DNA from 2 places in the Mycolicibacterium chengduense genome. Region 2 is predicted to be linked to the other one. Evidence: predicted binding sites of a transcription regulator. Region 2 holds the regulator's gene; the other holds the start of a gene.
The links. Region 2 encodes LexA, which represses DNA repair genes until DNA is damaged. Its sites were predicted from a motif close to CGAACANNTGTTCG; they were not measured.

Region 1 (4,786 bases), on a different contig from region 2:
GGCGGGTCACCGCCTTCCTGGAGAAGACCGAGGATCCGCCGACCGACCAGATCAATGCGGGCTGCTACGTCTTCCGGCGCGAGCTCATCGACGAGCTGCCCAAGGGTCGGGCCTTGTCGGTGGAGCGTGAGGTGTTTCCCGCGCTGCTGACGCAGGGCCGCAAGGTGTGCGGTTATGTCGACAACTCGTACTGGCGGGATATGGGCACGCCCGATGATTTCGTGCGCGGTTCGGCCGACCTGGTGCGTGGGATCGCACCGTCGCCGGCGCTCAACGGTCAGGCCGGGGAGCGGTTGGTGCACGACGGCGCCGCGGTCGCCCCTGGCGCGCTGCTGATCGGCGGCACCGTGGTGGGTCGCGGTGCCGAGATCGGCGCGGGAGCGCGGCTGGACGGTGCGGTGATCTTCGACGGCGTGCGGGTGGCCGCGGGTGCGGTGATCGAACGGTCCATCATCGGATTCGGCGCCAGGATCGGACCCCGCGCGCTCATCCGCGACGGCGTGATCGGTGACGGCGCCGATATCGGCGCGCGGTGCGAACTGCTGCGCGGCGCCCGGGTGTGGCCCGGGGTGACCATTCCCGACGGCGGGATCCGTTACTCCACCGACGTCTGACGTTGCCGCGCCGCGGCACCGAGTGCGGCCAGGGCCGGGTCACCCTCGGGCAGCGCGTCCAGCGGCCACCACCGCAGATCGAGTGATTCGTCGCTGCGCACGATATCGGCGCCGGCCGGCGCGCGAACGACGAACTGCAGATCCAGATGCCGGGTGGGCAGGCCGAGCGAGCAGGTCAGCGGGTGCACGTGCACGCGTGCCAGCCCGGCATCCAGGCGCAGCCCGACGATCCCGGATTCCTCTGTCGCCTCGCGCAGCGCGGCGGCGGTGATGTCGACGTCCTCGTCCTCGCAGTGCCCACCCAGTTGCAGCCAGCGCCCGATCCGCGGGTGCAGGGTCAGCAGTGCCTGGGTGCCGGAGTCGTCGAGCACCAAGGCCGACGCCGTGATGTGGCCGGGTTCGCAGGCTCGCCGGCAGGCGTCCGGGCGGCCCAGCACGAAGGCCAGCACCGCGTGCCGCAGGGCGTCCTGCTCGGAATCGGGTGCATCCCAGCGGGTCAAGGTGTCGACGACGGAGGCGTGCAGGGTCATCTGATCAGCAGCAGACCGTCGGTGCCCGCCGGCTCCCGCGGCGCGGGCGGTTCGAGTGGATGGCCGATCGCGATGGCGCCCAACGGCTCCCAGTCCTGGGGTAACTCGAGCTCCCGGCGGACGGTGTCGGCGGCGAAGATCGTCGACCCGATCCAGCAGCTGCCCACCTCCCGGGTGGCCAGGGCCACCAGCAGTCCCTGCACCGCGGCGCCGGCGGCCACGGTGAACATGGTGTGTTCGGCGGCCGTGCGGGCCGGGTCCGGATAGCTGTGCGCACCGTCGGGAACCATGAACGGGATGACGACTTCGGGGGCGTCGTAGAGGATCTGGCCCCGGCCCACCCGCCGGGCGACGTCATCGGGGGAGCGCCCGTCACCGCTGAGATCGGATTCCCAGCGCCGCTTCATCGCATCCAGAAGTCTTGTGCGGATGGCCGGTTCGCGCAGCCAGACGAACCGTACGGGACGGGTGTGATGCGGCGCGGGCGCCGTCAGCGCCTCGGCCACTGCCGCCTCGATCAGGGCGGGGTCGACGGGGTCGGGCGCGAATCGGCGGATGGAGCGGCGCAGCAGCTGGGCCTGGCTGCGGCCCAACGCGATTGCCTCGGCGGTACCCAGCCAGAACAGGTCGTCCTCGCCGTTGCGCACCAGGGTGCGGCCGCCGGAGCCGTCGTCGTACAGGGTCAGGCCGCGCACCACGGCCACCGGGACACCGGTGAGCTTGCCCTTCACCAGATCCGCGGCGGCGGCCAGTTCGTCGGCGACCGCGATCTCGGTGACGATCAGTTCGTTGCCGAAACCGTCGTGCGAGCCGCCGTATCCGTGCAGTACTCGCAGACCGGCCGCGCCGATGGCGACATCGGTCTGGCCGTTGCGCCAGGCGCGGCCCATGGTGTCGGTGACCACGACGCCGACCCGGACCCCGAGCCGCTGGGCCAGGCCGTCCCGCACGGCGGCCGCGCTGCGGTCCGGGTCCACCGGCAACAGCGCCAGTTCGGCGGCGTCGACGTTGGAGCCGTCCACGCCGGCCGCGGCCTGGATCAGCCCGAAGGCGTTCTCGGTGATCAACGTGCGGCCCTTGCGAGCGAGCACGCGGACGGCCTCGTCGTCGATGAGTTTGCGGCGCAGCGCGTCCCGTTGCTCGGGGTCCGACGGTGCGGCGACGATCCGCCCCTCGGCCTTGGACAGCACCTTGCTGGTGACCACGACGACATCGTCGTCGCGCAGCCAGTCGGCGGCGGCGGCGATGGCCGCCGCCACGTCGTCGCCGGGCCGGAACTCGCCGAGGCCGTGGACGGGAATGATCTCGATTCCCGCCGAGCTGCCGTGGTCGGTGCCATGGTCGGTGTGCGCCGATGTCACAGTGTCAAGCCTGCCAACCGGATACCGGCGCGCACCATCTCGGCGGTGGCGGCCGGATCGGTCATCAACAGTGGCGCCTGCTGCACCCGCACGCCCTCGATGTCGGCGGTGTCGCCCCGGTCGATCAGCCAGCCGTCCAGGATGCCGGTGCCGCTGCGGGCGCCGAAGTGCGCACCGACACCCTGCGACGAGGATTCGACGCCGATCACCCGCAGGCATTCGTCGGCCATCCCGCGCAACGGCTTTCCGGCCACGATGGGGGAGTACCCGATCACCGGGGCCGCGGTGGAGCGCAGTGCGCCCCGGATGCCGGGGACGGCCAGGATGGTCCCGATGCTCACCACCGGGTTGGACGGCGCCAGCAGCACGACATCGGCGCCGGCGATGGCCTCGAGCACACCCGGTGCGGCGGTGGCCTTGTCGGACCCCACGAAGGCGAAGCTGTGCGTCGCGATCTGCGCGCGGTAGCGCACCCACCACTCCTGGAAGTGGATCGCCCGGCGTTCGCCGTCGGGATCGGTGACCACGACATGCGTTTCGCTGCGGTCATCGGTGACGGGCAGCAGCCGTGCGCCGGGCTGCCACCGGTCGCACAGCGCCTCGGTCACCTGGGACAGCGGATAGCCGGCGCGCAGCATCTGGGTGCGCACCAGATGGGTGGCCAGATCGCGGTCGCCGAGGCCGAACCAGTCCGGCTGCACGCCGTAGGCGGCGAGTTCCTCCTTGGCGTGCCAGGTTTCGTCGCGGTGACCCCAGCCGCGTTCGGGATCGATTCCGCCGCCCAGGGTGTACATGCAGGTGTCCAGGTCCGGGCAAATACGTACGCCGAACATCCAGGCGTCGTCGCCGACGTTGACCACGGCGGTCAGTTCATGCTCGGGCGTCTGACCTTCGGCCGCAGCCGGGCTGTCGTGGCTGGCAAACTGCCCCAGCCCCAACAGATGCTGCACGCCGAGCAGGAACCGGGCGCCACCCACGCCGCCGACCAAAACGGTGACTTTCACGCTTCAGACCCTAGGCCAGCGCGCCGGTGTGGCCGACATCGCGGCGGATGTGGCGAACACGCCGGTGCAGGGACACGCCGGATCTATGTCACGAGATGGTATGAAAATGCCTTCCACCGCTTGACCCTGGCAGCTAACAAGTGTCTAATCACATCAGTGTCATTTCGCGGTTGCAGCCCCGGTTTCGGTGTCGCAGACCAAGATTCGATCACATGTTCGAAGGTGTTCGACAGTGAGCGTATCGGGGATGGCCTTACACCACAATAGTGATGGCGGGAGTGGAGCTCCGTAGGGCTCCAATATGGGGACTATTAATCAGGTGAGGAGGCGGAACATGTCTTTTGAGCAGGTCAATTTCGACCGCGTGCTCCGGTTCGACGACCGGCAGCTCGGTTCAGTGGACAACGAACCGCACACCACTACCGGTTCGGTGCCGTTCGAGGTGACCGGACGCCCGCAATTGAGTTTGGTGCCGGAACGGATGGACTTCGACGCGGTGGCGGCCGACGAAGACGACGATCAGTGGCAGGAGCGCGCCCTGTGTGCGCAGACCGACCCTGAGGCCTTCTTCCCCGAAAAGGGCGGCTCCACTCGCGAGGCCAAGCGCATCTGCCAGGGATGCGAGGTTCGTGATCGCTGCCTGGAGTACGCGCTGGCCAACGATGAGCGATTCGGCATCTGGGGTGGGTTGTCCGAGAGGGAGAGACGCCGCCTCAAGCGCGGCATCATCTGACGCAAGAACGGCTCGGCCTCCCGGCTGAGCCGTTCTGCGTAGGTGGGTCTGTATGGGTGGCTAGTCGTCGTCGATCGATGGGTCGATGACCGACGGTTCGACGCCCAGATAGGTGGCCACCTGAGCCACCAGTACCTCGTGCAGGAGATCCGACAGATCGTCGGTGTCCTTGGCTCGGCGTTCGATCGGCTTGCGGAACAACACAATTCGTGCCCGGGTGGAGTTCCCGCGGACATCGACGCCGGCCGGGATCAGCCGGGCCAGGGCGATCGGACCGTCGGCGACCACCTCCGGCGGCCACTGCACGCTGTCGGGATCCTTGGGCGCGATCCGCGGGATCTCGTCGACCGCGACGTCGAGGGTGGCCACCCGGTCATGCCAGCGCCGCTCGATCGGTTCGTAGGCTTCCAGCACCGCCATGTCGAAACGTTCGGCCCGGCTGCGCCAGCCCGGCACGGTCGGCGGCAGCAGCGGCCCGCGCATATCGCGGCCGCGGCGTGATCCGCGATGGTTGCGCTGCGCCACGCATGAGATGGTAACGGTT
Region 2 (4,786 bases):
TTCACCACGAACCCGCCCGAGCTGGCCGACCAGCTTGCCGGGCTGGAGGTGCCCTCGGACGCCACGTCGGAGATCGCCGCCGCGCGCCGCGCGGCCGGGGGTGCGCTCGGCCCGCTGGGCGCGCCGGACGGCGGGCAGTACCCCATCGGCTCCGACGGTGTGGGACAGAACTTCGCCGGCGGCAAGATCTTCTACAGCCCGGCCACCGGCGCCAACGTGGTGACCGGGCAGGTACTGGCCAAGTACGAGAGTGTCGGGGGCCCGACCGGCGATCTGGGATTCCCGACGGCCAGCGAGGCCGACGGGGGACTGGCGCCGGCCAGCCGGTTCGTGCCGTTCGCCGCCGCCGACCAGCCCGTCATCTTCTGGACGCCCGACTTCGGCGCGGTGATCGTGCGCGGGGCGATGAATGCCGCCTGGCAGAAGCTCGGCGGGGCGACCGGTGAGTTGGGCGCCCCCAAGGGCGACCAAACCGAGAATGGTGACGTCGTCAGTCAACAGTTCAGCGGCGGCAGTATCTCCTGGAATCGGACGACGCACGATTTCAGCACCGAACCTGCGAGCCTGCAGTCGCGACTGGCCGGACTCGAGGTACCGGGCGCGGATGCGCCGAAGGCGCCGGCCGCTGAGCCCACCGGTGGCGACGGCAAGAAGTGGTACGCCTGGAGCTGGTGGTGGCTGCTGGGCCTGATTCCGCTGCTGGCGTTGATCGGCCTGATCGCGGTGGCGGTGCTGCGCAATCGGCGTTCCCGCGACGAGCACTTCGCCGGCGACCATTACGACGAGTACGAGTCCGGCTACCACGAGGGGTACCAGCCCGAGGGTTACGAGCACGCCGGTTATGACAGCGCCGGATACGGCCAGACCGGTTTCGACAGGGAGCGCGGCGAGGCCGGACGTGACGATGACGGCTACGACTCGCACGAGCCCGACGACTACGAGAGCGGCCCGGCCGGCTTCGGTCAGGAACCCGGTGGGTACGCGCCGCACAGCCCGTGGGCGTTGTCGACGCCCACGGCCGACGATGCGACCGAGGCGGCCGACCCCGAGGATGTCGATGACGCCGACTTCGTCGACACGGCGCCGACGCGCATCGAGTCCGATGCCCCGGACGACGTACCCGCAGACGCCCCCGCAGAGGAACCCACCGCGGTACCCGCTGCCGAACCCACCGCAGAACCGTCGATCGAGGCCGACACCGAACCGCCGACGACGGGGGTGAGCCTGGCGGGCGGCCTGCCTCCCGTTCCGCGCTCCACCTACGAACCCGACTTCCCGAGCGGGCGGCATGCGGCCATCGAGATCGAAGAACCGGATCCGGCGCGCACCGCGGTGCGGCCGGCCGGTAGTGATCCCTTCCGCGCGCCCGACGGCTACCTGGTCAAGGCCGATACCGGCACCGGCCTGTACTGGACTCCGGGAACGCCCGGGTACGACCAGACGCCGGCCGAGATCTGGTTCGCCAGCGAGGAATTCGCGGTGACGAACGGATTCGTCCGCGCGGAGTGACCGCGCGTCAGATCTTGCGGATGACGGTCACGACCTTGCCGAGCACCACCGCGTCGTTGCCGGGGATGGGGTCGAACGCCGGGTTGTGCGGCATCAGCCAGACCTGACCGCTGGTCCGTTTGAAGGTCTTGACGGTGGCCTCACCGTCGATCATGGCGGCGACGATATCGCCGTTGTCCGCGACGTTCTGCTGGCGCACCACGACCCAGTCCCCGTCGCAGATGGCAGCGTCGACCATCGACTCGCCGACCACCTTGAGCAAGAACAGCGAGCCTTCGCCGACCAGTTCGCGCGGTAGCGGGAAGACATCCTCGACGGCCTCCTCGGCCAGGATCGGCCCGCCCGCGGCGATCCGGCCCAGCACCGGCACGAAAGTGGGCTCGGGTAGCGCATCCGATCCGGCGACATCGGTGGCCACGATCGGCGTCACCGCGTCGTCTGCGCCGCGGACATCCACCGCACGCGGACGGTTGGGGTCGCGGCGCAGATAGCCCTTGCGCTCCAGGGTGCGCAGCTGGTGGGCCACCGATGACGTGGAGGTCAGACCGACCGCGTCCCCGATCTCGCGGATGCTGGGCGGATACCCGCGACTGGTGACCGACGCGCGGATGACCTCGAGGATCGTGCGCTGCCGCTCGGTGAGTCCCGACCGCGGTTCAGGGGTGTCGGTGTGCTCGCTCATGGCGCCGAATCTAGTCGCACCACCGGCATTAATCAAACATGTGTTCGAGGCGTGTCGCCTCTAGGGCAGGCCTGGGGCCTGTGGGACCTATGAGGCTGCTGTGGCCTATGTGTTCTGAGGGACTTGTCGGTGGGTGCCTTTATCGTTTGCAACAGTTCGATCACATGTTCTACCCATCGAACACGTGATCGACTATCTTCGAACACAAGAGCGAACAACCGGCAGGAAATCCCAGGAAAGGCGACACGATGACCGTCATGGACACCCGATTCGGCACCGAATTCGATGATGCGTTCGATCCCCGCTGCGATCCCCGCTGCGATTCGCGCTTCGAGGCTCAGTTCGAGGCGCCATTCGAGGACCGCGACTTCGGGCGGGCCCGGGTGGCGCTCCGTCGGCCCGCTGCTGCCGAGGTGTGGCCTTTGCCGCGCGATGTCGTCGTGCGCCGTCGCCGTCCGCAGGTGCGCCGGCCGGCCGGGGCTGCGTTCGGTTACCGGGGCACCGGTGTGCTGATGTCGCGGGCATCGCGCCGCCGGCGTCCGATCACCCCGGTCACCACCGTCGTGCTGGCGTTGATCGCCGCGGCGATCACGGTCTGGCTGGGTCTGGTGGCCCAGGTGGGCGGCGGCGTCGGCGACACCGCGGTGCAGGTGCCCACCCGACTCTCGGTCGTCCAGGTCGAGGCGGGGGAGACGCTGCAGCACGTGGCGCAGCGGGTCGCGCCCGACGCACCGGTGAGTTCGGTGGTGGACCGCATCAAGGAGCTCAACAAACTGGACTCGAGCGCGGTGCTGGCCGGCCAGACCCTCATCGCGCCGATCGGCTGAGCCGCCCGAGCGTGGTGCAGGTAGGCTCGGAGACGTTCGATCTGGTCGACATGCGGCACGGCGAAGGAGCGGTGATGCACTGTCCGTTCTGCCGCCACCCGGATTCCCGCGTCGTCGACTCCCGTGAGACCGACGAGGGCCAGGCCATCCGCCGCCGGCGCTCCTGCCCGGAATGCGGCCGCCGGTTCACCACCGTGGAAACCGCCGTGCTCGCCGTGGTGAAGCGCAGCGGAGTCACCGAACCGTTCAGCCGTGAGAAGGTCATCAAGGGCGTGCGCCGCGCCTGCCAGGGCCGGCAGGTCGACGATGATGCCCTGAATCTGTTGGCCCAACAGGTCGAGGACGCCGTCCGGGCCGCGGGCTCACCCGAGATTCCCAGTCACGAGGTCGGGCTGGCCATCCTCGGACCGCTACGGGAACTCGACGAAGTCGCCTACCTGAGGTTCGCCTCGGTGTACCGCTCGTTCAGCTCGGCCGAAGACTTCGAGCGCGAGATCGCCGAACTGCGCGCGCACCGCAAGGTGACCAGTCCCGGCTGACCGTCGGGTGCTGCCGGCAACCCGGCGCCGTCAGTCCAGCACCGTATTCCCGTCGTGCACGACGCGGCCGCCGACCTTCACCCAGCCCTGCGGATCCCACCAGGTGTCGATCCGGGACCCCTTGCCTTGGGTGATGTGCAGATCGCGGCTGAGATAGTCGGTCATGCGGACCGCGGCCGCGCCGGTCGCCTCATCCTCGACGATGCCCAGATTCGGGGCGAACATGCGCGAGCGCAGCTCGCCGGCGGCGGCATCGGTCCACGCCCAGACGTAGTGCTCGACATCGCCGGTGTAATCGCCCGGGTCGGCAGTCAGCACCTCGTCGGCCGACGCCAAGTCGTAGATCGCGAACTCCGGCGCCCACTCGGCCCGCGCGCTGATCACGGTGAGGTCGGCACCGGAATCGTCGGTGCGGTACTCCACCTGCACCAGGCCGGCCGGCACCTGCAGGGTCCGAACGGGGATGCCGCGTGCGCGCAGCCACCACGCCGCACCGACGGTCGGATGGCCGGCGAACGGAAGCTCGACGGCGGGGGTGAAGATATGCGCGCTCGCCGTCGTCGCACCAGGGGCGGGTACGTCGACGAAAATGGTTTCGCTGTAGCCCAATTCGGTGGCCAACCGTTGCCGGTCAGCCGGGTCGACGGTCGCGGCGTCGACCACGCCGAGCGGATTGCCGAACTCGCCTTCGGGATTGGTGAATACACGCAGCACGCTCACTTCGACCGCCATGCCACCGATCGTAGGCGGGAACGCGCGTCAGGTGGCGCTTCGCTCGTCCCCGCCGATCGCGTCGAGCACCGCCACCCGGGTGTCCAGCGACCCGCTGATCGCCTTCTCGCTGATGCCCGAACGCAACAACTGCCGCAGCAGTTCCTGGTCGTAGGGAGCCGGCTGGGTCGAGTCGATGAAACGTTCGACGATATGGACGAAGCGATCCGGGTCGTCGTGGAACGGGAAATGCCCGGAACTGTCGAAGATCTCCAATTGCGATCCGGGCATCGCGGAATGTGCAAGGTGCGCGTGACTGACCGGGATGACCGAGTCCTTCTTGCCCCATACGAGCTGAACCGGAACCGATTCCGTCAAATAACATCGGTCCAGCATGGTGACCACCTGGCCGCGCCAGTCGACGACCGCCCGCAGGGTGCGCGCGAACGCCGAGGAGGCGGTCGGCTCGGGCAGGTCGTTGAGCACCCGCAGCATGTCGGGCAGATCGCGCCCGACGC

Region 1: the regulator LexA is predicted to act here: its motif matches at 3,715-3,728, upstream of cofD (2-phospho-L-lactate transferase).

What each region holds. Positions count from the first base shown of each region.
Region 1 is NZ_JAWQNH010000005.1:175,548-180,333, forward strand. It holds gene manB (mannose-1-phosphate guanylyltransferase ManB) at 1-614, shown strand, start outside; gene SBI67_RS19385 (NUDIX hydrolase) at 596-1,144, opposite strand; gene SBI67_RS19390 (coenzyme F420-0:L-glutamate ligase) at 1,141-2,505, opposite strand; gene cofD (2-phospho-L-lactate transferase) at 2,502-3,509, opposite strand; gene SBI67_RS19400 (WhiB family transcriptional regulator) at 3,991-4,242, shown strand; gene SBI67_RS19405 (metallopeptidase family protein) at 4,303-4,725, opposite strand.
Region 2 is NZ_JAWQNH010000006.1:206,322-211,107, forward strand. It holds gene SBI67_RS22930 (sunset domain-containing protein) at 1-1,509, shown strand, start outside; gene lexA (transcriptional repressor LexA) at 1,517-2,191, opposite strand; gene SBI67_RS22940 (LysM peptidoglycan-binding domain-containing protein) at 2,440-3,018, shown strand; gene nrdR (transcriptional regulator NrdR) at 3,093-3,557, shown strand; gene SBI67_RS22950 (PhzF family protein) at 3,588-4,289, opposite strand; gene SBI67_RS22955 (alpha/beta fold hydrolase) at 4,317-4,786, opposite strand, start outside.